Regions from separate parts of the Parafrankia sp. FMc2 genome, predicted to be linked through region 4. Evidence: riboswitches for the same ligand, from Rfam matches in the RefSeq annotation. Region 4 holds a riboswitch; each other region holds the start of a gene.
The links. Region 4 has a riboswitch for cyclic di-AMP ahead of AB1460_RS35395 (transglycosylase family protein). Riboswitches for the same ligand answer to the same signal wherever they lie in the genome.
Positions count from the first base shown of each region.

Region 1: linked by a shared signal. The riboswitch ahead of AB1460_RS30895 (transglycosylase family protein) and the one ahead of AB1460_RS35395 (transglycosylase family protein) in region 4 are both predicted to bind cyclic di-AMP.
Region 2: linked by a shared signal. The riboswitch ahead of AB1460_RS17245 (transglycosylase family protein) and the one ahead of AB1460_RS35395 (transglycosylase family protein) in region 4 are both predicted to bind cyclic di-AMP.
Region 3: linked by a shared signal. The riboswitch ahead of AB1460_RS10160 (C40 family peptidase) and the one ahead of AB1460_RS35395 (transglycosylase family protein) in region 4 are both predicted to bind cyclic di-AMP.

Region 1 covers NZ_JBFLUG010000153.1:10,311-15,434, reverse strand. Annotated here, with positions in the region: gene AB1460_RS30905 (GNAT family N-acetyltransferase) at 143-706, opposite strand; gene AB1460_RS30900 (hypothetical protein) at 750-1,526, opposite strand; gene AB1460_RS30895 (transglycosylase family protein) at 2,039-2,416, opposite strand; cyclic di-AMP (ydaO/yuaA leader) riboswitch at 2,430-2,632, opposite strand; gene AB1460_RS30890 (helix-turn-helix transcriptional regulator) at 3,139-3,984, opposite strand; gene AB1460_RS30885 (SDR family NAD(P)-dependent oxidoreductase) at 4,127-4,885, shown strand; gene AB1460_RS30880 (DUF3592 domain-containing protein) at 4,908-5,124, opposite strand, start outside.
Region 2 covers NZ_JBFLUG010000044.1:49,042-54,165, forward strand. Annotated here, with positions in the region: gene AB1460_RS17245 (transglycosylase family protein) at 1,253-1,936, opposite strand; cyclic di-AMP (ydaO/yuaA leader) riboswitch at 1,942-2,190, opposite strand; gene fbaA (class II fructose-bisphosphate aldolase) at 3,390-4,424, opposite strand; gene AB1460_RS17255 (DedA family protein) at 4,636-5,124, shown strand, end outside.
Region 3 covers NZ_JBFLUG010000020.1:65,871-70,994, reverse strand. Annotated here, with positions in the region: gene AB1460_RS10170 (DUF4139 domain-containing protein) at 1-832, opposite strand, end outside; gene AB1460_RS10165 (hypothetical protein) at 1,880-2,272, shown strand; cyclic di-AMP (ydaO/yuaA leader) riboswitch at 3,041-3,208, shown strand; gene AB1460_RS10160 (C40 family peptidase) at 3,445-4,323, shown strand.
Region 4 covers NZ_JBFLUG010000252.1:262-5,385, forward strand. Annotated here, with positions in the region: gene AB1460_RS35385 (hypothetical protein) at 397-1,176, shown strand; gene AB1460_RS35390 (hypothetical protein) at 1,222-2,115, shown strand; cyclic di-AMP (ydaO/yuaA leader) riboswitch at 2,515-2,717, shown strand; gene AB1460_RS35395 (transglycosylase family protein) at 2,731-3,108, shown strand; partial or broken gene AB1460_RS35400 (serine/threonine-protein kinase) at 3,407-5,124, shown strand, end outside.

The DNA of each region.
Region 1 (5,124 bases), on a different contig from region 4:
GCCGCAGCGGTAGGGCGTCGTGATGCGCGGTCATCCCGCCGTCCGCCGTCCGATGCCGGACGCCGCTCCGGTGATGACCACGGCTGAGCTCACGCCTGGACGTCCGTCTCACTCCGGGCGCGGCTCCAGGCCGGTGCGTGGGTCAGTTCGGGGTGGGGACCCGGTCCAACCGGTAGACGAAGTGCAAAGGGTCGTCGATCGGGTTGTCCGGTGTGAGCGGGCCCTCGGCCACCCGGCGGAAACCCGCCTTCTCCAGGGCCCGCCACGACGCGCGGTTCGCCGCCGAGACAGGCACCAGCACGCACGTGGCCGCCGGATGATCCGACCACGTTCGAGCGACCATCGCAGCGATCATCCGCGGCCCGATACCGCGGTTCGTCCAGGCCGGATCGCCGATCAGGTAGTCGACGCTCATGGCACCGGACGGGACGTCGGCAACGGGCCGCAGCTCGGCGTCGTACTCCGGGTAGTCGGCATAGGCGCATCGCTGGATCAGGCCGACCGGCGTCCCGCCGAGCAGGGCGAGGAAATCCTCCGACGGCTCCTCGCCCCGCGCCGCCGGCCCGAAGTCACGGTGCACCGCTTCGATCGTGGTCTCGTGGTTCCACCACCGCGCGACATGCGGCTGGGCCAACCACCCGCGCAGTAGTGGGAAATCGGATTCCGCCAGCCGTCGGAACCGGATCGGGGAGGCAGGATCGTTCACCCGTCCAGTCTGCCGTGGCACGGTGTTCAGGACCGGCTGCCGGCTACCGGTTACGCAGCTTCTCCGAGATCTGGTCCGCGATCTGCTGGAGGCGTTCCCGCGGCGCCGCCTGCTCCGTGTTCACGTAGTTGACGGTCACCTCGACGTTCCCCTCCAGGAAGATGAGGCTGTCCATGGAGAGGACCAGTGCATCCGCCGTGTCGCCGAGCTTCATGACCGCCCGGATGTAGGCGAGCGCGCCAGTGGGCGCGGGCTGCTCCTCGACCGAGATGATCTCGATGCCGCTGTCCGCGGGCTCGCCTTCCGCCGGTTGCTCGTAGAAGCTGCCGAGGCACTCCAGAAGCCGCGGGTTCTTCAGCAGCTCCCGGTCCCGGACGACCTGTTCGTCGGAGACGATCTCCACCAGGGAGTCGATCGACGAGATCTCGTCGGGGCTGTTGAAGGTGGGTCCAACGGCACTGGCCTGCGGCTCGTCGCCGGGCGCCGGGGCCGGCAGACCCAGGCACCCGGCGACGATGGAGTACAGATCGGTCTGTTCCTCGGGATCGGCGGGCTCCTCGGCGGAGGCCGCGAACCCGGCAGTGGCGGGGCCCTCGGTCAGCACGAAGTCCGCGGGCGACAGGTCGGTGTTCTCCGCGGGCGAGGACGACGTCGGCACCGCGGACGGCGCAGTCGTCCGCGGGGCGGGGTTGGCCGACGACGCCGCGTCGTCACCTCCGCAGGCGGACACGGCGAAGGCCGTCGCCACCGCGACGAGGCCGCCGCGCCACGACGCCGTCGACCAGCCGCGCCGCCGGTCCCCGGCCCCCCGCGGGGCCACCCGACCGCGCGTCGAGCCAGCCGCCTGCCTGCCCCGGCCATGCATAGTCCGAACACCCACGCCCATCAGGCCATCACTCCATGCCGACTGAACTGTTCCGTACATGAATCTTCCGCACGCAAGGTATCGGTCGTTTTCGTTCGATACCAGGACGGAAGGGCTGGACGAAACTTAGCAGACACTCGTCTCAAAGTGCGCCTACTGCGGGCGCGAGAGAATTCAGGTTCCCTGAATAGGGATAACAATCCAGGCGTGATCTCGCGTCGCATCAGCACCCCTGTTCCCGCAGCCGGGACGTCGGGAACGGGGAACCGGAAAGCATCGAAGCAGGCTCCCACCTGCGGACATGCCGGTGCGCCCGGACGTCTGTAGACGTCCGGGCGCACCGGTGGGACGACCCGAATCCGTAGTTCAGGCGGCGCCCCTGACGCCGGCCGTCGATTCAACAGCCGCACGCGTTGGGCACTGATTGTTCAGGTGGATCAGGTGGATCAGATGGATCTGTGCCGGACTCAGATCTTCGATCCCCAGCAGCTCTTGGAGGCGTACCACGGGCTGGTGCCCTGCTGCGCGTAGAGGATGTGCGCGCGCTTCCACTGCTCCGCCGCGCTGGCGTGCTGCGGCAGGCCCTGCCCACCGACCCCACGCCAGGTGCTCGGCAGGAACTGGAACAGCCCGCCCGCACCGATCTCGTTCACCACACCCGGGTTGCCCCCGGACTCACAGGGGACCACCGCGCTGAGGAAGCGGTGGGCATCCGGCCGCGCGGCAGCGCTGGCCGGCTGGGACATCGCGATTCCGCCACCGATCGTCGCGGCCAGCACCGGTGCGACCAGCAGAGCGCGGCCACGGCGGATCGAACGACGGCTCTTACGGGCACCCGAAGTCATAACGGACAAAATGAATGTCCTTCCCCACGCCTACGAAGTTAGCTGTCGGGTTCGGGCTGGGAATCGCCCGGCCGCACACACATATCCGCGCCACAAAGCGCTGACGGCTTCACCCCAAGGACGTCCAGAAAGAACGCCCGGGAACACTTGGGTCCCCCGCTCCCACCCTCAGATCCGTTGTGCGCCGGGCGGGGCGGGATTCGGCGTGCCACCCGGCGTGTACTCCCCAGGTCGGAAGCACGGCAACGACGTTACACGCCACCGGCAAACATTCTCCAAGCGATTGTGACGGCCATCACAATCGATGATGAGAGCTTGCATGAGGACGTTCCCCCGGCCGCCATCCCTCACCGACGCCCGATATTTCCGGACAGTGAGCGGTGACCGTGGCAGGGCACTCACCCTCCCAGCGGCACCTCGACACGACCCGCCGGCGATCGCGCCGGCTGCGTCACGAGATTCGGCCCCGATGGTCCGGAAAATTCTTCGCCGCTCGCGTGGCACCCGCCGCCGATTCGAGCAGAAAATTCTCGATTTTCGCTAGATAAAGGACAGGAGCGACATGAGGCGTTTTCATACAGTAGAAGCACGTTCGCGTTCCCGAGCAGGCGGACGCCAGAGCCATCCGAGTGGTCTCGGAATCCGGGGGGCCGCCTGCTCCACCCCGTGTCGGCCGACGTCATCCCGCGCCGCCGGTGTGGGCGAGGGCGAGGGCGTCAGGATCAGTGCTCGGAGAAGGTCTGGGTCCCCAGCACGGCGAGCATCTCCAACCGCTCACCCGTCCCGGTGCCTGGTTGCGGACGGAAGAGAACCAGCCGCTGGCCGGACGGCGGGCTGATCACGACGTCGCACTCCAGGTCGAGCCGGCCGACTTCGGGGTGCAGGATGACCTTGCGGGTGGTCCGCCGGACGGCCACCTCCTGACGGGCCCAGACGTCCCGGAACTCGGCGCTGGCCGCGGAGAGCTCGACGACCAGGGCACGCACCTCGTCGTCCAGGTGGCGCTGGCCGAGCGTGGCGCGCAGGTCGGCGACGTAGTCGCGGCCGAGCGTCTCGTGCTGTTCGGGCAGGTAGCGCGCCCGCAGCTGCGGGTCGGTGAACCAGCGCCACAGGAAGTTGCTCCGGCGGCCGGGCGCCTGGGCGATCGGTCCCAGCAGGGCGACGTTCAGCGGGTTCTGCGCCACGACGGTCGACAGGTCGTCGCAGATGTGCGCCGGCACCGACGGCGCCACCGCATCCAGCACGTACATGAGCCCGGCGTCGGCATAGCCGAACGACTCGTGCCGGGACGGCGGATGCTGGCCAGCCAGCAGGTAGATGTGGTCCCGCTCGTCCAGGGTCAGCCGAAGTGCCCGTGCGATCGCGCCGAGCATGGACGGCGACGGCCGCGGCCCGCGGGCCTGCTCGATCCGTTCGTAGTAGTCCGTCGACATGTCGGCGAGCAGGGCGACCTCGTCGCGGCGCAGGCCGACCGCCCGGCGCCGGGCGCCGCCGACCAGGCCGACGTCCGCCGGCCGTAGCTGCTCCCGACGGTGGCGCAGAAAGGCTCCGAGCTCCTCACGTTCCACTGCTCCGATTCTGACGGCCCAGCCACGGCTTATCCCCGTACTGGCAATCCGGGGGTGCGTTGGACGTCCACCTTCCGCGGCGGCGGTGACACGGTGGGACCAGCACCACCGTCGTCACGCAACGTCACCCCCGGAGGGAATCATGTCGAACACCAGGATCGCCCTGGTCACGGGCGCGAGCCGCGGCCTCGGCCGGAGCATGGCCAGCCACCTCGCCAGGGCTGGCGTCGGCGTCATCGGCACCTACAACCAGAACAGAGCGGAAGCGGACGCGCTCGTCGCCCAGGTCGGTGAGCATGGAGTGCCGGCTGCCGCCCTGCAGCTCGACGTCAGCGACAGCGGAAGCTTCCCGCAGTTCGCGTCCGACGTCCGCTCCGTCCTCGACGGTTTTGGTACGGACCATGTCGACTACCTCGTGAACAACGCCGGTTTCGGACTGCACGCGCCCTTCACCGCGACCACTCCGGAGCAGTTCGACGGGCTCTTCGACGTCCACGTCAAGGCACCGTTCTTCCTCACCCAGGCGCTGCTGCCGCTGCTCGTCGACGGCGGCCGCATCCTCAACGTGTCGTCCGGCCTGGCCCGTTTCACCTATCCGGGCAACGCCGCGTACGCGGCGGCCAAGGGCGCTGTCGAGGTGCTGACCCGTTACCAGGCCGCGGAGCTCGGCGAGCGCCGGATCCGGGTCAACGTCCTGGTGCCGGGCGCGATCGCCACCGACTTCGGCGGCGGCCTCGTCCGCGACAACAAGCAGGTCAACGAGGCCGTCGCCGGCGCGATCCCGCTCGGCCGGGCGGGCGAGCCGGACGACATCGGCGCCGCCGTCCCGCTGATCCTCGCCGACGGCTTCGCCTGGGCCAACGGCACCCGTATCGAGCTCTCCGGCGGCCAGAACCTCTGACGCCGGCTCGACAGCCTCCCCGTCAGCCCTGGTCGGCGGGGGTGGTCCTCTCCGGGGAGGGCGGTCGGTCCAGCAGGATGACCTTCAGCCGCCACGGCTCCCCGCGCCGACGCCGACACCAGACCTCGTCGACCGCCGTACTCAGCCGTTGACCAGCCGGCCAACGCTCGACCGAGCCTTCCCCGGAAACGCCCCAGAGGTCCCAGGCCGGAAACATCCGGTGGATCTCCTGCTGGTCC
Region 2 (5,124 bases), on a different contig from region 4:
CCGTCCAGGGGTGCCCGGAGCCCGTCTCCTCGGACGGGCGCGTTCCGGTGCGCTGTACCTGTGGCGGTGGCTTAACCCCTAGGACGCGTGGTGCGCGTCCGGATGTGGGTCCCCCGCTCCTGCCCTTGTATCGTCCGCTCTCGTTCCGGCCGGGTGGACGGGGGCAGGACTCGGCGTCCGTCCACGCGACCTCGCCCCGGGGGAGGCGAGTGGGCGGAACTGTAGCGAGATCTCCCTGGGCGGCGCAAATCCGGGTGGTTGTGAGGTATCAGGAAGGACCACATGAGAGCCACCCGAAGGGGTTGTTTTCCCCTACAGAAGGATGAGGCGGTCATCACGCCTGATCCCGACAACGTTACCGCTGCCGCGACGGGCGTCGCGCGGCGGGTCCCGTCTGGCGCGGACCGGCCGGATGCGGTCGTTGTGGATGTCCCGTCGAGGTGGGCGTGAAGCCGTCGAGCTGGGCGTGAACTCGGCGGGCTGGTCGGGACGGCGGCGGGCTGGTGCCGGGGTGGTCGTGAAGGAGATGTGAGCGCCCGGGGGCACGGGGCGGGGCTGTCGGGGGATCGCGCCGAGCCACGCTCGCCCGCCGGGGTCACCGGCGTGTGGCGGCGTCGGTCTGGCCAGGACCGGTGCTGTTGGCGTGGCTCGGCACGGCGACGGGCTGGGCGGCGGCGGTCGTGGAGAAGGACCGCGGGGGGAACCGCCGCATCGTTGTGACCGGTACCCATGGCCCGAGATGGTGGTAAGGCCCCCGCCACCGTACTGATCTTGCTGTGGCGGGAGCCGCCCGGTGCTGCGACACACGGATCGTTGGGGCGGTCCGCGTCGCGTTCCGCCGCCTGCGGCGGGGTCAACGCCGGGCGGTCGGTCCGTCGCACATCAGGGGAGACCGGTCAGCGGCCGCGTGGTGACGGGGCGGCTGCGATTGGCAGGTGCGAGTGCGCTTGCATCCAGGGCTCTCGGGCTGCGCGGAACGGGGTCTGTCCGGACCGGAGCGGGGAAGTCGGCGCGTGGGCTCGGCCTGAGGCAGGCCGGCGGGGAAGGCGCCGGGCCCGGAGGTGATCTGTGCTCGCACGGGATGCGCGTTGTCCAGCCTGGTTCCCCGGTCGGTTGGCAGAGCCTGGCGGGAGAACTGGCGGCCTTCGCGGAAGGGCGCAACGTGTCCGGCGGCAGTCAGCCAGCGCGCCGTGTTCGCCGGTAGGCGGGCGCGGGCAGGTGACCGGGCGGTCCGCTGCGTGGGATGGGGGCGTCAGCCGAAGGTGGCCGCCCAGGTCTGCGGCCCAAGGATCCCGTCGGCGATCAGGCCACGTGCCGCCTGGAAGTCACGCGCTGCGGCCGCGGACAGAGGCCCGTAACAACCGTCAACCGTCAGTGGGTATCCGAGCGAGTTCATCTTGCTCTGCCAGGTCCTGACCTCGTCGCTGACCTGGTTGTGAACGGACGGGGCGTAGTCGCGCCCCAGAGTCGGCAGGCCCGCGGTGGCGGGTTGTGCGACCAGGGATGTGCGCTCCGCCGCGCGGGAGGCCTGACTGCCCGCGCCTGACGACGAGGAACCGGGGAGAAGCTGGCTGCCACTCATTCCGCTGCCGCAGACCGGCCACTGGCCGAACCCGGAGCGGAGCGCGAGCTTCAGGGCTGCCTCGTCCTGCACGGCGGGCGGAGCCGTGTGTGGGAGCCCCGAGTACCCGAGGCTGCGCCAGGTGTTGGGGGAGAACTGGTAAGCGCCATAGTAGCCGTTACCGGTGTTCGTCGTGTAGTTGCCACCGGACTCGCATTGCCGCAGACCTTCCCAGGTCGTCGCGGCGCTCGCCGGTTGGCTGATGGCGATTGTGCCTCCGACCGCCGCTACAAGGGCGGTTACGGGGACGAAGGTGCGGGCCCGGCTGCGGGTACTGCTGCGGCGTTGTCGGCCACTGGTACGTGCGTCGGACATGCGTGAGTTTTCCTTCCCCACGCCTGCGAGGTGAGCTGTCGGGTTCGGGCAGGGAACAAGCCCGGCCGCGTGCCAGGAACTCCGGAAATCCTGTGCCTTCGGCAGCGAGGAAGAATTTTCTTCATCGGTGTCGTCGGCCTCGCGGCTTCACCCCAAGGACGCCTGACTTCGGCGCCCGGGATTTGGTTCCCCCGCTCCTGCCATCGGGTTTCTGTTTCCGGCGGATGGGGGCAGGGATTCGGCGTGCCACCCGTCGGGTGCCCGGCCTGTCTCCGGGCACGGCGAAGACCATAACCACGCTGTCCGGCCCGGCGACAAGCATTGAATGCCCTACGTGAAGAAGAGCACACCGCGGCGAGCCTCCTTGAGGTTCGTCGGGGCCGCTGGTATCGCGCGCGCAGGCGCGCTCATTAACTTGGCTGGCGCTCCGGGACGGGCGATTAGAGACGGCTGATCACGCTCGCGAAAGATCGCGGGCAATGCCTGCGCTGTGGTCAATCGACCGGAATATGCGCCGACGCTATCCGGCCGGCGTCGCGCTGTCAGCAGCGAGTCAAAGAATTCATATCGTCGTGCTGATGGGACCTCGCGTGCCGCGTGGTGTGAGATACGCAACTGTAACTATGTGTTAACTCAAGTGTATCTTGCGTTGCCATGCCCGGAGTGCTGGGGGGTCTTCCGGGTGCGTCGAGTGACGCTTCCGTTGCGGCCTTGTGGATCTTGCGGGGCATCTGTGCGGGCCTGCGAAGTCATGCGACCTCGACCCACTTGGTGCCTCTCTGTGTCTCTTTGGTCTCGGAGGGTCGTACCGGGACGGATGGGATCCGCGGTATGACCACTCAGGAGTCCAGACACGGCGGGACTACTTCTGGAGAAGAGGACACGGTGCGGCCACAGCCCGTTCGCGGGGGCTGCGGCGCAGGCGCCCGGTGCCCGGTGCACGGCCGCCGGCTCGGTGCTGGTCCGGCCACTCGAGGCCGGTCCGGCCAGAACGAGGCCCGCGAGCGCCAGGCGCGCGGACGGGCGGGCTGCTGTGCCCTTGATGGTGTCCTGGGCGGTTATGCCGAGGGGTGGTGCGCCTGAGCGGCGCATGATCTTCCTGGGATGCCGCCGGGTGGACCGGCTGTCCGCTCCTCCACCCCGGTGGACAGGGCGGTGCACCCCGGCGGACAGGGCGGTGCGGATGGTCATCGGTGCGCGGCATCGCCGGGCGGGTGTGTCGTCACACGGCTCGGGTGACCGGTCCGGGCGGCGGACAACCGGCCGCCCGGGCCACCGGGAGCGCCGATGCGCAGTGAACGCAGTGAAGAGGTGAAGAGGAAGGTGAAGAGGAAGAGGTGGGGCGGTGGGGCGTCGTGCAGTGCGCCAGAGATGCGCTGCCGCGGGAGGGATACTCCCGGGGGACACGAGCGCCCCCGGGAGAACGAAAGCGGACCCTCGTCCGGTCTGCGGGTCAGACCCCGATCGAGCGGCCGGTCGAGCGGAGGTCCTCACAGGCCTGGGCCACGCGGGCGGCCATCGCGGCCTCGGCGGCCTTCCCGTAGGTGCGCGGGTCGTAGGCCTTCTTGACCCCGACCTCGCCGTCCACCTTCAGGACGCCGTCGTAGTTACGGAACATGTGGTCCGCGATGGGCCGGGTGAAGGCGTACTGGGTGTCTGTGTCCACGTTCATCTTGATGACGCCGTAGTCGAGCGTCTCGCGGATCTCCGAGAGATCTGATCCGCTTCCGCCGTGGAAGACGAGGTTGAACGGCTTGGCGTCGGCCGCGAGGCCGAGCTTGCCCGCAACGTGCTCCTGGCCCTCCCGGAGGATCGAGGGGCGGAGCTTGACGTTTCCGGGCTTGTACACGCCGTGGACGTTGCCGAACGTCGCGGCCAGCATGTAGCTTCCCTTCTCCCCGGTGCCGAGCACCTCCGCGGTGCGGAACATGTCGCCGGGGGTGGTGTAGAGCTTCTCGTCGATCGCGCCGACGACACCGTCCTCCTCGCCACCCACGACACCGATTTCGACCTCGAGGACGATGCGCGCGGCGCGACAGTCGGCGAGCAGCTCGTCCGCAATTTTGAGATTTTCCTCCAGCTCCACCGCGGAGCCGTCCCACATGTGGGACTGAAACAGCGGGTCGCGTCCCTGCGACACGCGTTCCCGAGAGATGGCGATGAGCGGGCGGATATAGGTGTCCAGCTTGTCCGCGGGGCAGTGATCCGTGTGCAGAGCGATGTTCACGGGGTACGCCTTGGCGACATGATGCGCGTACTCGGCGAGAGCCTCGGCCCCGAGCACCATGTTCTTGATGGTAGTTCCCGAGAGGAATTCGGCGCCGCCGGTCGATACCTGGACGATTCCGTCGCTGCCGGCTTCGGCGAAGCCCCGCAGCGCGGCGTTGAGGGTCTGCGAGGATGTCACATTGATGGCGGGGTAGGCATAGGCGTTCGACTTCGCCCGGCTGAGCATCTCGGCGTAGACGTCTGGGCTGGCGATGGGCATCGGTGGAGCTCCTCGAAAGGTGTAGGGGCGCCCGGCCGCCAGGTGACGCGAAGCCACCGTGGGCCGTGGCACCGGATGCGCCGCCGAACCCGCCACCGGGCCCCGGATACCCGGAGACCGGTCGCGCCCGACGCGTGCCGACGGCAGGTGTTTGCCGAAGGGTATGTCGTCACCCGGCTCGGACGGGTGTGGTTCCACGCGACATCGCCGGATGCTGCTCGGATGTCGCCTCGGGGCCGCCGCCGGCCGGCAGACTGGGTCTGTGGACATCGAGAGCCTGTCTGGGATGACCCTGTACGCAATCCTCTTCGCGGTGATATTCGTCGAGAGCGGGGTCCTGGTCGGCTTCTGGCTTCCCGGTGACACCGTGCTGTTCGCGGCAGGTCTGCTGGCGGCCGACCCGGCCGCGAACGTGTCGATCGTCGTGATCGCGATCGGTGTGCCGGTGGCCGCCACCCTCGGCGCCGTTGTGGGATACATCACAGGTCATCGGCTCGGTCGGCCGTACCTCGAGCGCCGGCACACCACGGCGCTGGCCCGGACCGAGGACTTCTACCGCCGGTTCGGTGCCGCCACCCTCGTCGCCGCGCGCTTCGTCCCCTGGGCCCGGACCTTCGCCCCGGTGCTGGCCGGCGCCGTGTCGATGCCCCGGCACCGCTTCGGGACGGCCGTGGTCACCGGGGCGCTGGTGTGGGGCACC
Region 3 (5,124 bases), on a different contig from region 4:
CGGGCAGTTCCAGGTCGACGACGATCGTGCGGGTGTCGGGAGCCGGCTGCGCCCGGCGGGCCTCGATCATCCTGCCGATCGCCGAGAGCTCTCTCTCCGCGCGGTCACGCTGCTCGGAAAGAGCCCGGCGGCGCGTGTGCACCGCGGCGATCTGCGCGGCGAGGGCATCTCCGACCAGAAGGAGTTGTGCCGCCGCATCGGCGCCCCCCGCCCCGGCACCAGCCCGGGCGTCACCGGCCGCCGCCGCGCTACCAGCGGACCAGCCGCGGGCGAGTGCGCCGGCGCCCACCCGCGCCGCCACATCCAGGAAGGAGCGGCGGGCGCGCTCGGTCTCGTCGCCGTCGGCGATCTCCGCCAGGAGGGCGCGCAGCTCGTCCTGTCGAGCCCGCAGATCAGCAAGCGCGCCGGCATCAGGCACCGCCCGCGCCTGCGACACCACCCGGACCCCCAGCACCCGGGCCGGACCCGTACCGCCTACCCGCACCGAGTCCTCGTCGAGACCGAGCGGCAGCCCGTGGACGGCCACTTCCACCCGGGCCACCGCCGGGCCCGCGTCCGGCGAGCCAGCTGCCGAGACTGTTGCCGGACGCGCGGCGTGCGCAGCTGCGTCGAGCTGGCCGCGCCGCGTCACCCGAGCGGCGGTGGGGTACACGACCACGGCGGTGATCGGCGCGTCGAGCTCCACCACGGCCGGCGGGCCCGCGGTCTCCCGACCGCCGGTGCCGGTGCCGGACCCGGATCCTGCCGATCCGCTGTCCGTACGGCCACCATCTGGCGCACCCGCGCCCGGCGAGCCTGGGACGTCCGGTGCGTCGTCCGCGGTGGCCACCATGCGATCACCATACGACGCAGAACGATCGACGATCCCTTGTCCCGCGAGCCGCGGGACGCCTGGCCGCTCCGAGCTGCCGGGCGCCGGCGACCCATCGACCCGGACGGACAGCGGGAGCACCCATGGTCACCGAGCGAGACCGATGCCCTGGGCGAGGGGCTCGGCGCGGATGGCCCGGCAAGGCGAGATCATCGCTCACTCCGGCCAGTTCCGTGCCGGCGCGACTGCCCCGCGCAGGCACGGTCGACAGGTACCGCCGCGGTGCGGCCAAAGGCGGCGCGGGCCCGCCGGGCCATTGTGGCCAGCGATTAGGCCCGGCCCGGCCGGTCCTAACGGAACCGAAGCGGGCGTAGCACGGAGATTCATCTCGGCGGTCCGTCGATCGGCGCCGTACACGCGGGTGGAGCCGACCGCGGCCCGACTGCGGATATATCGGCGGATGCTCTGCGGCGGTCATCTGGATCGAACTACGGAATATGATTCACGCGATCTCCGCGATTCCACTTCCTTTTTTCGGCACCCCGGCCGAACCGCGCTCCGGCCGGGATGGCGCCATCACCGCTGGTGGCCGATCGAGCACATCGCAGCTCGCGGAAAACGTGACACCGCGCCCGTCCGGGACAAGATTCGGACCATCGGTGACCGTCACCCAACGTAGTTCTCAGGCCGAAGTGAATCCGCGCGCGTCAGCGATGACCATCGTCGACCCGGCACCCGCCACCGGGCGACCCCAAGATCGGTTGTTGTGGACCGGGAGTTCGACAGTCGTCCGTACCCATGCCGATCCGGGTCGATCCGGCGCGCCCGGGGGCATCCGTTGGTCGACACCCGCCCGGCGGTACCCGTTCCGGTCGCCTTCCGTTGGCGGTCGGCCGGATCCGGCCGAGAACATGCCGAAAGGCCTGTGCGTCGACTAACGTAACCAACCGTGTCGGAACTTCGGCGACGGTCGCGAGCGGCGCGGTGGTGCTCCTCCCAGCTCCCCTACGCCGGCAGCGCGGCGCCTGCAGGCCGGTCCGGCACGGTCACCAGCATCCGGAGCCGAGCATGACGCAGCAGCCGTACCCCAGGCACCACGAGATCTCCATCCTTCCCGGCCGCGGCGACCTGATGGCCGAGCTCGCCAGTCGCCTGGAGGCGCTGGACGCGCTGCTGAACCGCCTGGAGGACGCCGAGCGCCAGGCTGCTGACGCCGGAGAACACATTCTCCGCACGCGGCAGTGGCAGGAGGACACCGTCCGGACCCTGCAGGAGGAGCGCGCCCGCATGCGCCAGCGCCAGCAGGCGTTGGATGACCTGGCCGAACATGCCCGGGCGGCCGTAGAGGCCCTGCACGGCAGCCACCGGACGCTGCTCCCCGAGGTGCGCCAGCTCGAGGTTGAGCTGCAGGTCCTCGACAACTCCGGTTTTCTGAGCCGCCGTCAGAGTCGGCCCCGCTGACCAGCCCACACTGACAGGCTGCGCCGGCCAGTTGCACCAACAACGCTGTGCTGACCGGATTGCGCTGACGAGATTACGTTGGCCGACCCCGTCGACCGGGATGCGTCCGGCGTCGGCGTCCGGGACCGGCCTTAAGCCGTCTCGCTCTCCGTGGCCTTGTGGCAGATGGACATTCGCCGGCCCTTCGCGTGCAGCGACTTTCCGGGCCGTCCGTGACCTCCGAGCGGCCCGCGCGCAGCGGCCATCCGCGCCCCGCGCACCAGCGCGGCGCGGCTCGGCTCGGCTCGGCTCAGGAACAGGAACAGCCGGCATCAGGCGGAACTGGCATGACACAGGCACCGACGTGCCAGTGAGCGACGGCGGCACGGGCCGCGGACTCCCGAGCCGGCCAGGGCGGATCAGCGCTCCGGCGGATCCCCCGATGACCCCCGACAGCCCGGCGAGCCGGCCGGAGCAGCCTCGCGCAGCCCCTCGCTCAGCCCTGAAGGACGCTTGCCGAACGCCTCGCCGCGGCCCCGCAAACCGGGAAAACCTCGTCACCTAACGTGTTCGTCCGTGATCCTCGTGTGGCCGCCCGAAAACGTGACGGGAAGCTCAGCACCCCCTCTGACCTGGGCTTATGCGGCTCCACAAGGGGCCCTTCTCTGCGCACTCGACGTAGTTGGGGGGGACTAGTGTTTACCCACACCATCCGTGTGGACTAGTCTCGCTTGCGACGTCACGACAACACCGGGCCGAACGCCGAATCCTGCCCGCGGCCCCGGTGTCCCCTCCGAGTCGTCACCTCGGGCAGGAGCGGGGGACCCACCTCCACCGACCGGCACCAAGAAGTGGTGCGGGTCTAGGGGTGAAGTCCATCGTGTGAAGGTCGCGCGACGGACCGGGCAGCCCAGCCCGAACCCGACAGCTCACCTCGCAGGCGTACGGGAAGGAACGCAACGTTGTCTGCGCAAAGCGTGCAGCTTGATACTGAGAGACGCCGGCAGCAGGAAGGCCGCGGTCGCCACCGTGCGCCGTCCGCCCCCTCGGCGTCGAGTCGAGCCAGGGCCAGAGCCCGAACGGTTGCAGCCGTCACCACGGGAACCGTCGCGGTCTCCGGCGTAGCACTCGCCGGTTGCGCTACCGACATCAACGCGGATGCCGCTTTCGACGAGGGCACGAACACCGCCCCGATGACCCTCGCGACCCAGATCGGCTCGCGGCTGGCAGTCGACGGGGCCATCCAGGCAGCGACCACGACCGGCGGCAGCACGGGTACCGTCCTCGACGCGACCACGGACATCTCCGCTCCGACGCTCTCCTCGAAGATCGATGTCGGCCTGCGGGTGACCACCCCCGAGCTCACGGTCAACGCGAACGAGCCGGTCAACATCGGTTTCTCGCTGTACAACGAGCAGAACGACGCTCCGCTGGCCGACCAGCTCATCAAGGTTCAGGTCAAGCTCCCCACCGGGTGGGCGACCTTCCTGCACCTCACCACGGACGACCGCGGCTTCGCCTCGTACACCGCCCGGGTGCTGACCACCACGAACGTCACCGCGGTCTTCGACGGTTCGGACGCTCTGCAGTCCGCCCACTCCGAGAACGACGCGACGCTGACCGTCCGGCCGACACCGCCGCCGCCGCAGGCCTCCCGCCGCGCGGACCGCCCGGCCGTGAGCGTGGACACTCCCACGGTCAACGTCAACCTGCCGGCCAGCTCCATCGGCGAGAAGGCCGTCTACCTGGCCTCGCTACACGCCGGCAAACCCTACGTCTACGGCGCCGAGGGCCCGAGCTCCTTCGACTGCTCCGGGCTCGTGCAGTACGTCTACCGGCAGCTCGGCAAGAACCTGCCGCGCACGACAGACCAGCAGTACGCGGCCACCACGCGCATCTCCCAGTACAACAAGGCGCCCGGCGACCTGATTTTCTTCGGCAGCCCGGGCAACATCTACCACGTCGGCATCTACGCCGGCGATGGCAAGATGTGGGTCGCGCCCCGCAGCGGTGATGTCGTCAAGCTGCAGACGATCTACACGACCTCGTACCTGGTCGGTCGCATCCCCTGACGCGGACGTGAGCCGCGGTCCACGGCACAGCCCTGGGCCCGTCACTCTTCCTCTGAGAGCCCGTACGAACCGTTGACGGGGTGGCCAGTAGCACTGGCAACCCTGTTCCCGGAACGAGCCGCCGCGCGATCTCCCCCTCCGGTCGCGCACGGCTCCGCCGCCGGGTCGGGGTTGTCGGGATCGACTCCGACCCGGCGGGCACCAGACCATGCGCGGCTCCAGACCGCACACCGCTGGACGGCGCACCAACCAGACCCGTCGACAGGTCCCCTGTACCGGACCGGCGTAGCCCCGCGATCGCTCCGCCATGCCTGAGTTCGTCACAACGCCTGCGGCCTTGGGAAACGCCTGCCTCAGGCGAGCTGTGGATCCCAGGCCGGTAGGCCGTTGCGACATCATTCTACTTCGGCATAAGCGGTGTAGATGGGGCGGAAACCGTCCAGAATGCGACCATCGGGCATCAACGAACGCCCTACAGCTCGAAGCTGGAACCACCAGCACCACACCGGAGCACCACCGAGATCCTTCCGGCCGGACGGACGTCAGATCCCCCCCCATCTGACGTCCGTCCGGCCGGAAGGCCCCGGACTCCGCTGGCCGCTCGTCCCGATCCCCCCCCCATCGGACCGGGCGGCCAGCGGACTCTCCGGCCAGCCATCCGGCCACCTCTGGGTCTGTCGGGGCCGTTAACCCCCTCCCGGCGACGCCGACAGACCGCACCGGCCCCGGCCGCAGCCCCCTCGCGAGGGGGCTGCGGCCGGGGCACGGAACCCCCAGCATCCTGCTGACAGGAGCTCCGAT
Region 4 (5,124 bases):
AGCATGATGGCGGTGGCAACCAGCGCTGGTTACCGCGGGTTGCAGCCCGGAGTGCCGTGGATGTACGTGTGGCCATACCCAGGTGCGTCCACCGTCGACCGTTGTGCTGCAGGTCGCAGCCCGGACAGCTGGAGCGCTTTAAGGCGGACGTCTGATAAAGTCCGCCGAACCTTCCGCCCCGGTCATGTCGCACGCGTCGGGCATTCTCCCCGTGCGGAGGTCTCGCGAACGGACTGTTCGACCGGCCTGGGGTGGGGACTGATGGGCGTAGGTGTGCAGAATGCGCGTGGTCATGGCGGGAGGACAATCCCACCGGGCCATGGATCTGTGGCGTTGACGGGACTGCGCAGTCGGCGCTGCCGGCCGGCCGCTTCATGGCGAGGCGGGCTGGTCGCGATGGCGGCCGTCTTCGCGATGTCCGCCTGCGGAGGTGACGACGCACCGTCGGCCGCCCCGACGGTGAGTACGGAAAGGCCCTCCGGGTCGGCGTCGCCGGCGGCGGAGGAGCTCGGTCTGTGGCCGGACGACTTCGTCCTGACCGAGGGCCCCGCCACGAGCGGCTTCACGGGTGCGCCGGGGGAACCGGCGGACGACGGTGACGACCCCGAGGAAGACGCGGTGCTGCGTGCGAGCGCCGAATGCCTGGGCGTGCCGCTCGAGAACGTCGACTACGAGCCCGAGGCCACAGCTGACGGGCTCACCTTCACCGGCGATGGCGGAGAGACGCAGATCGATTCCACCGCGGAGATCGTGACCAGGGAACAGGCCGCGTTTGACCGGGAGCTGCTGGCGAATCCACGGATGGCGGACTGCCTGGCCGAGGCGTTCGAGAGCCAGATCGGCGAGCTCGAGGAGGAAGGCGTCGACTTCGAGATCATCTCGGCGGAGACACTCGGCGCGCCGGCCGGTGCGCAGGGCCGTTGCCGAATCGTCATGCAGGCCTCCGGCCCCGGGGGAACGGTCGAGGTCGCGATGGATCTGCTCTTCTTCGTCGAAGGTCAGGTCGAGGTGATGGTCGGCTATACAACCAGCGGGGAGGAACCCCAGCCGGAACGTCTCCGGCAGATCGCCGACCAGATCTCGACGAAGCTGCGAAACCAGCAGCCGCGTTCCATCGCCGGTCGGCCGACGGAGGGCGGGCCTGTGATCGGTGCCTTCGGGCCCCTGCATTCCTGAGCTCCTCGCCCCGATCAGCGTCGCGGATCGTCGAAGGTGACCAACGTGGTGATGTCAGCGGCGGACGGCCGGCGCCCCGGCGCGGCGCGGCGCCATGGCGGGCTTATGGCCATGGCGATGGTTGCCGTCGTGGCGCTGTCAGCCTGCGGCGGGGGCGACGCCTCGTCTGCGGCGGGCTCCACTCCGACGGCTGCCGCGTCGGCATCGTCCGGAACCCCGCCGCCGGCCGGACAGGAACTCGGTCTCTGGCCTGACGACTACGTGCTCACCGCCGGCCCCGCCACCGCCGGTTTCAGGGGCGTGCCGGCCGAGGCCCCCGAGGTCGAGATGGACGGGTATCTCACTGCTGCCGCGGAATGCCTCGGGGTGCCGGCGGGAGACGTCCGGAACGAGTTCGACTCCACCAGCGACGGACTCACCTTCGTCAACGGCTCGGACCCGCGAGTGACGATCACGTCCACGGCGACCATCGTGTCGGATGAGCAGCTGGCCCGGGACCTGACACTGATGGGGAACCCGCGGTTCGCCGAGTGCTCGGGCGAGGTGCAGATGAAGGTCGCCGAGGCTTATACCGGGGGCCGGGTCGAGTACGACCTGATCGAGGCGAAGACGCTGCCACCGCCGGCCGGCGCGACCTTCCACCTGCAGCTGTCCGCGAAGCTGAGATCTGGCGGAGTCACGGTGGAGAGGACGATCGAAGCGCTCCACTTCCTGGTGGGCCGGGTCGAGGTGGCCGTCACGCACACGAGTCCCGGCGGTGCCACGGAGCCCCGGGGCCGCCTGGGGCAGATCGCCGATCAGATCTCCGAGAAACTGCGCAGGCAGCAGCCACGCAGCGTCGAGGGCAGGCCGCGCGAGGGCGGGCCCGCGGTTCAGGCCCTCGGGCCTTCCGATCGGCTGAACGCTCCTTCATCGTCGAGCGTCGGGAGCCGGGCCTGACCCGCGGATTCGGACTGCCAGCCAGTGTGTCCGATTTCGTATGCTTGTCATCGTCTCGACGGATCGCGCTGTCTCTCACCTTCCGGGCTGTTCACCCGGGATTCTTCCGATCGATACGCCGCCCTTCCGGGCATCATCCGTGGTCCAGGGGCGAGAAAAGTCGTCGCGGAGCCGGGTCGACGATGCGCCTTACGCACTGCGCTGGTCGGCCCAAGGTGACGGGAGAATGACGCCGGTCGAATGGTGGTGGCACATATCGGACGTCTCGACGGCGGCTGCACCGTACACAGGTGATTTCAACCCCCGTCGTCGGGATGTGATGGCCGTCACAATCGCTTGGAGAATGTTTGCCGGTGGCGTGTAACGTCGTTGCCGTGCTTCCGACCTGGGGAGTACACGCCGGGTGGCACGCCGAATCCCGCCCCGCCCGGCGCACAACGGATCTGAGGGTGGGAGCGGGGGACCCAAGTGTTCCCGGGCGTTCTTTCTGGACGTCCTTGGGGTGAAGCCGTCAGCGCTTTGTGGCGCGGATATGTTTGTGCGGCCGGGCGATTCCCAGCCCGAACCCGACAGCTAACTTCGTAGGCGTGGGGAAGGACATTCATTTTGTCCGTTATGACTTCGGGTGCCCGTAAGAGCCGTCGTTCGATCCGCCGTGGCCGCGCTCTGCTGGTCGCACCGGTGCTGGCCGCGACGATCGGTGGCGGAATCGCGATGTCCCAGCCGGCCAGTGCCGCCGCCCGGCCGAACGCGCATCACTTCCTGAGCGCCGTCGTTCCCTGTGAGTCCGGGGGCAACCCCCGTGTGGTCAACTCGATCGGTGCGGGCGGGCTGTTCCAGTTCCTCCCGAGCACCTGGCACTCCGTCGGCGGGAAGGGCCTGCCGCAGCACGCCAGCGTAGCCGAGCAGTGGAAGCGCGCGCACATCCTCTACGCCCAGCAGGGCACCAGCCCGTGGTACAGCTCGCAGGGCTGCTGGGGCCACAAGGTCTGAGCCCGGCGGTCCCCCTAACGAACCGGTGTGCCCGGACGTCCGTGGACGTCCGGGCACACCGGCGTTCCGGCGGGTCTGACAGACCCGGGGGCGGGGGGAGGGCTCGCCAAACGTGTGCTGCGTGCCTGGCGCGGCTCCGGACGGGTCCCGCCCACGCGTCGGGCACGGTCCTCGCGGCCTGTGCGCGCAATGATGCATATAGTCAGGGTTGGTCACGGCTTGGGCTGAATGACCGATGTCGGGGGCTGTCACGCGAGCTGCCCGGGCATCTGCGCTGATCCCGACCCTGAGGGAGACGATGAGCGGGACGCCGGCTGGCACCCCTGTACCCCCCGGCACCCCCGGCATCCCTGGAACGCCTGGAACGCCTGGTGGCCCGGGCCTGGAAGCCGTGTTCGCCCCCCTCACGCCAGAGGATCCGCGTGAGATCAGCGGTTATCGTCTTCGGGCCCGGATCGGTGCGGGCGGCATGGGCGCGGTGTACCTGTCCTACACCCCGGGCGGGCGGCCGGTCGCGTTCAAGGTCGCCCGGCCGGAGTACGCCTCCGACCCGGAGTTCCGGCGTCGTTTCGAGAAGGAAGTGGCGATCGCGCAACGCGTCCAGGGTCTGTACACGGCCCCGGTCGTCGACTGCGACGCGCACGCCCCGCGCCCCTGGATGGCGACTGCCTATGTCGCGGCGCCCTCGCTGGCCGTGGCTGTCGCCCGGCAGGGCGCGCTGCCGGCGGAGAGCGTCCTGGTACTCGTCGCCGGAGTCGCCGAGGCGCTGGCGTCCATCCATGTCGTCGGCGTGATCCACCGGGACCTGAAACCGGGGAACGTCATCCTCGCCGCCGACGGCCCCCGCGTCATCGACTTCGGTATCTCGCGCGCCGTCGAGGCCTCCTCGGTTCCGCTGACCAGAACCGGTGAACCGGTCGGCACGCCCGCCTTCATGGCGCCCGAGCAGATCCGCGGGAAGGCCGTGGACAGTGCCGGGGACGTCTTCTCCCTCGGTGCAACCGCCTACTACGCGGCCACCGGAGAACTGCCGTTCGGCGCGGATGTCGCCGTCTTCCACCGCATCGTGCACGAGCAACCCGACTGGGATCGCTGCCCGGGGCAGCTCCGCGGCATTCTGGAAGTCTGCCTGGAGAAGGATCCGGCGGCCCGGCCCACTCCCGCAGAGCTGATCAGGCTGTGCCAGGAGGTCTCCACCGACGAAAGGCTCCGCATCGGCGAGGGCTGGCTGCCCCCGACCATCCTGGCTGACCTGACCCGCTACGTCATTGCTCCGTCAGAGCCATCCGGAGCCGCGGAACCCGCCGAACCCGCCGACCAGGCCGCACCCGCACCCGCACCCGCCGCAGCAGCGGCCGCCGCAGCAGCAGCCGCGTCGTCGGTGGGGCCGGCCGGAATGGCAGCGTCGGCCGGGCCGGTGGAGCAGGCTCAGGGCACGGATTCGCTGACGCCGACACGGCCCGACCGCCAGGGCCGGCGCGGTGCGTCCCGCGTTCTCGGCCCCCTGGTGGCGGCGGCGTTCGCGGCGCTGGCCGCTGTTGCGGTCGTGCTTGTGCTGGCTCTGAAGAACGGATCAGCCGATCGCCCGGCCGGAGGCGATGACGAGCCCGGGGTGCTCCCGGCCGCCGTGGCGGAGGCGGCGCAGGGTGCCGCGCAGCCAGGACCACCCATGACCGGTTCCGCGCCGGGCACCGTGCCACCAGGGAGCGCCCTGCCGCCCGGCGCCTCGGTGCCACCCGGCCTCGAGCTGCCCACCGCGCTGCCGTCCGTCCAGGCGGCGGTGTCCGGCCCGTCAGCACAGCAGCAGCAGGCACGCACCACGACCTCGCGCGGCAGTGTGTACCGGCTGGCGTCCAACCAGACCGGTGTCGAGATGTACTCGGGATCGGGCGCGGACTGGATCCCGATTGGTGGACCCACCGGAAAGCTCTACGGCGGGGGCTACGGCCTCTTCGCGACCAGCCGGGAAAGCGGTGACATCTCGCGCTATCTCGGCGCGGCCGGGAGATGGGAGGT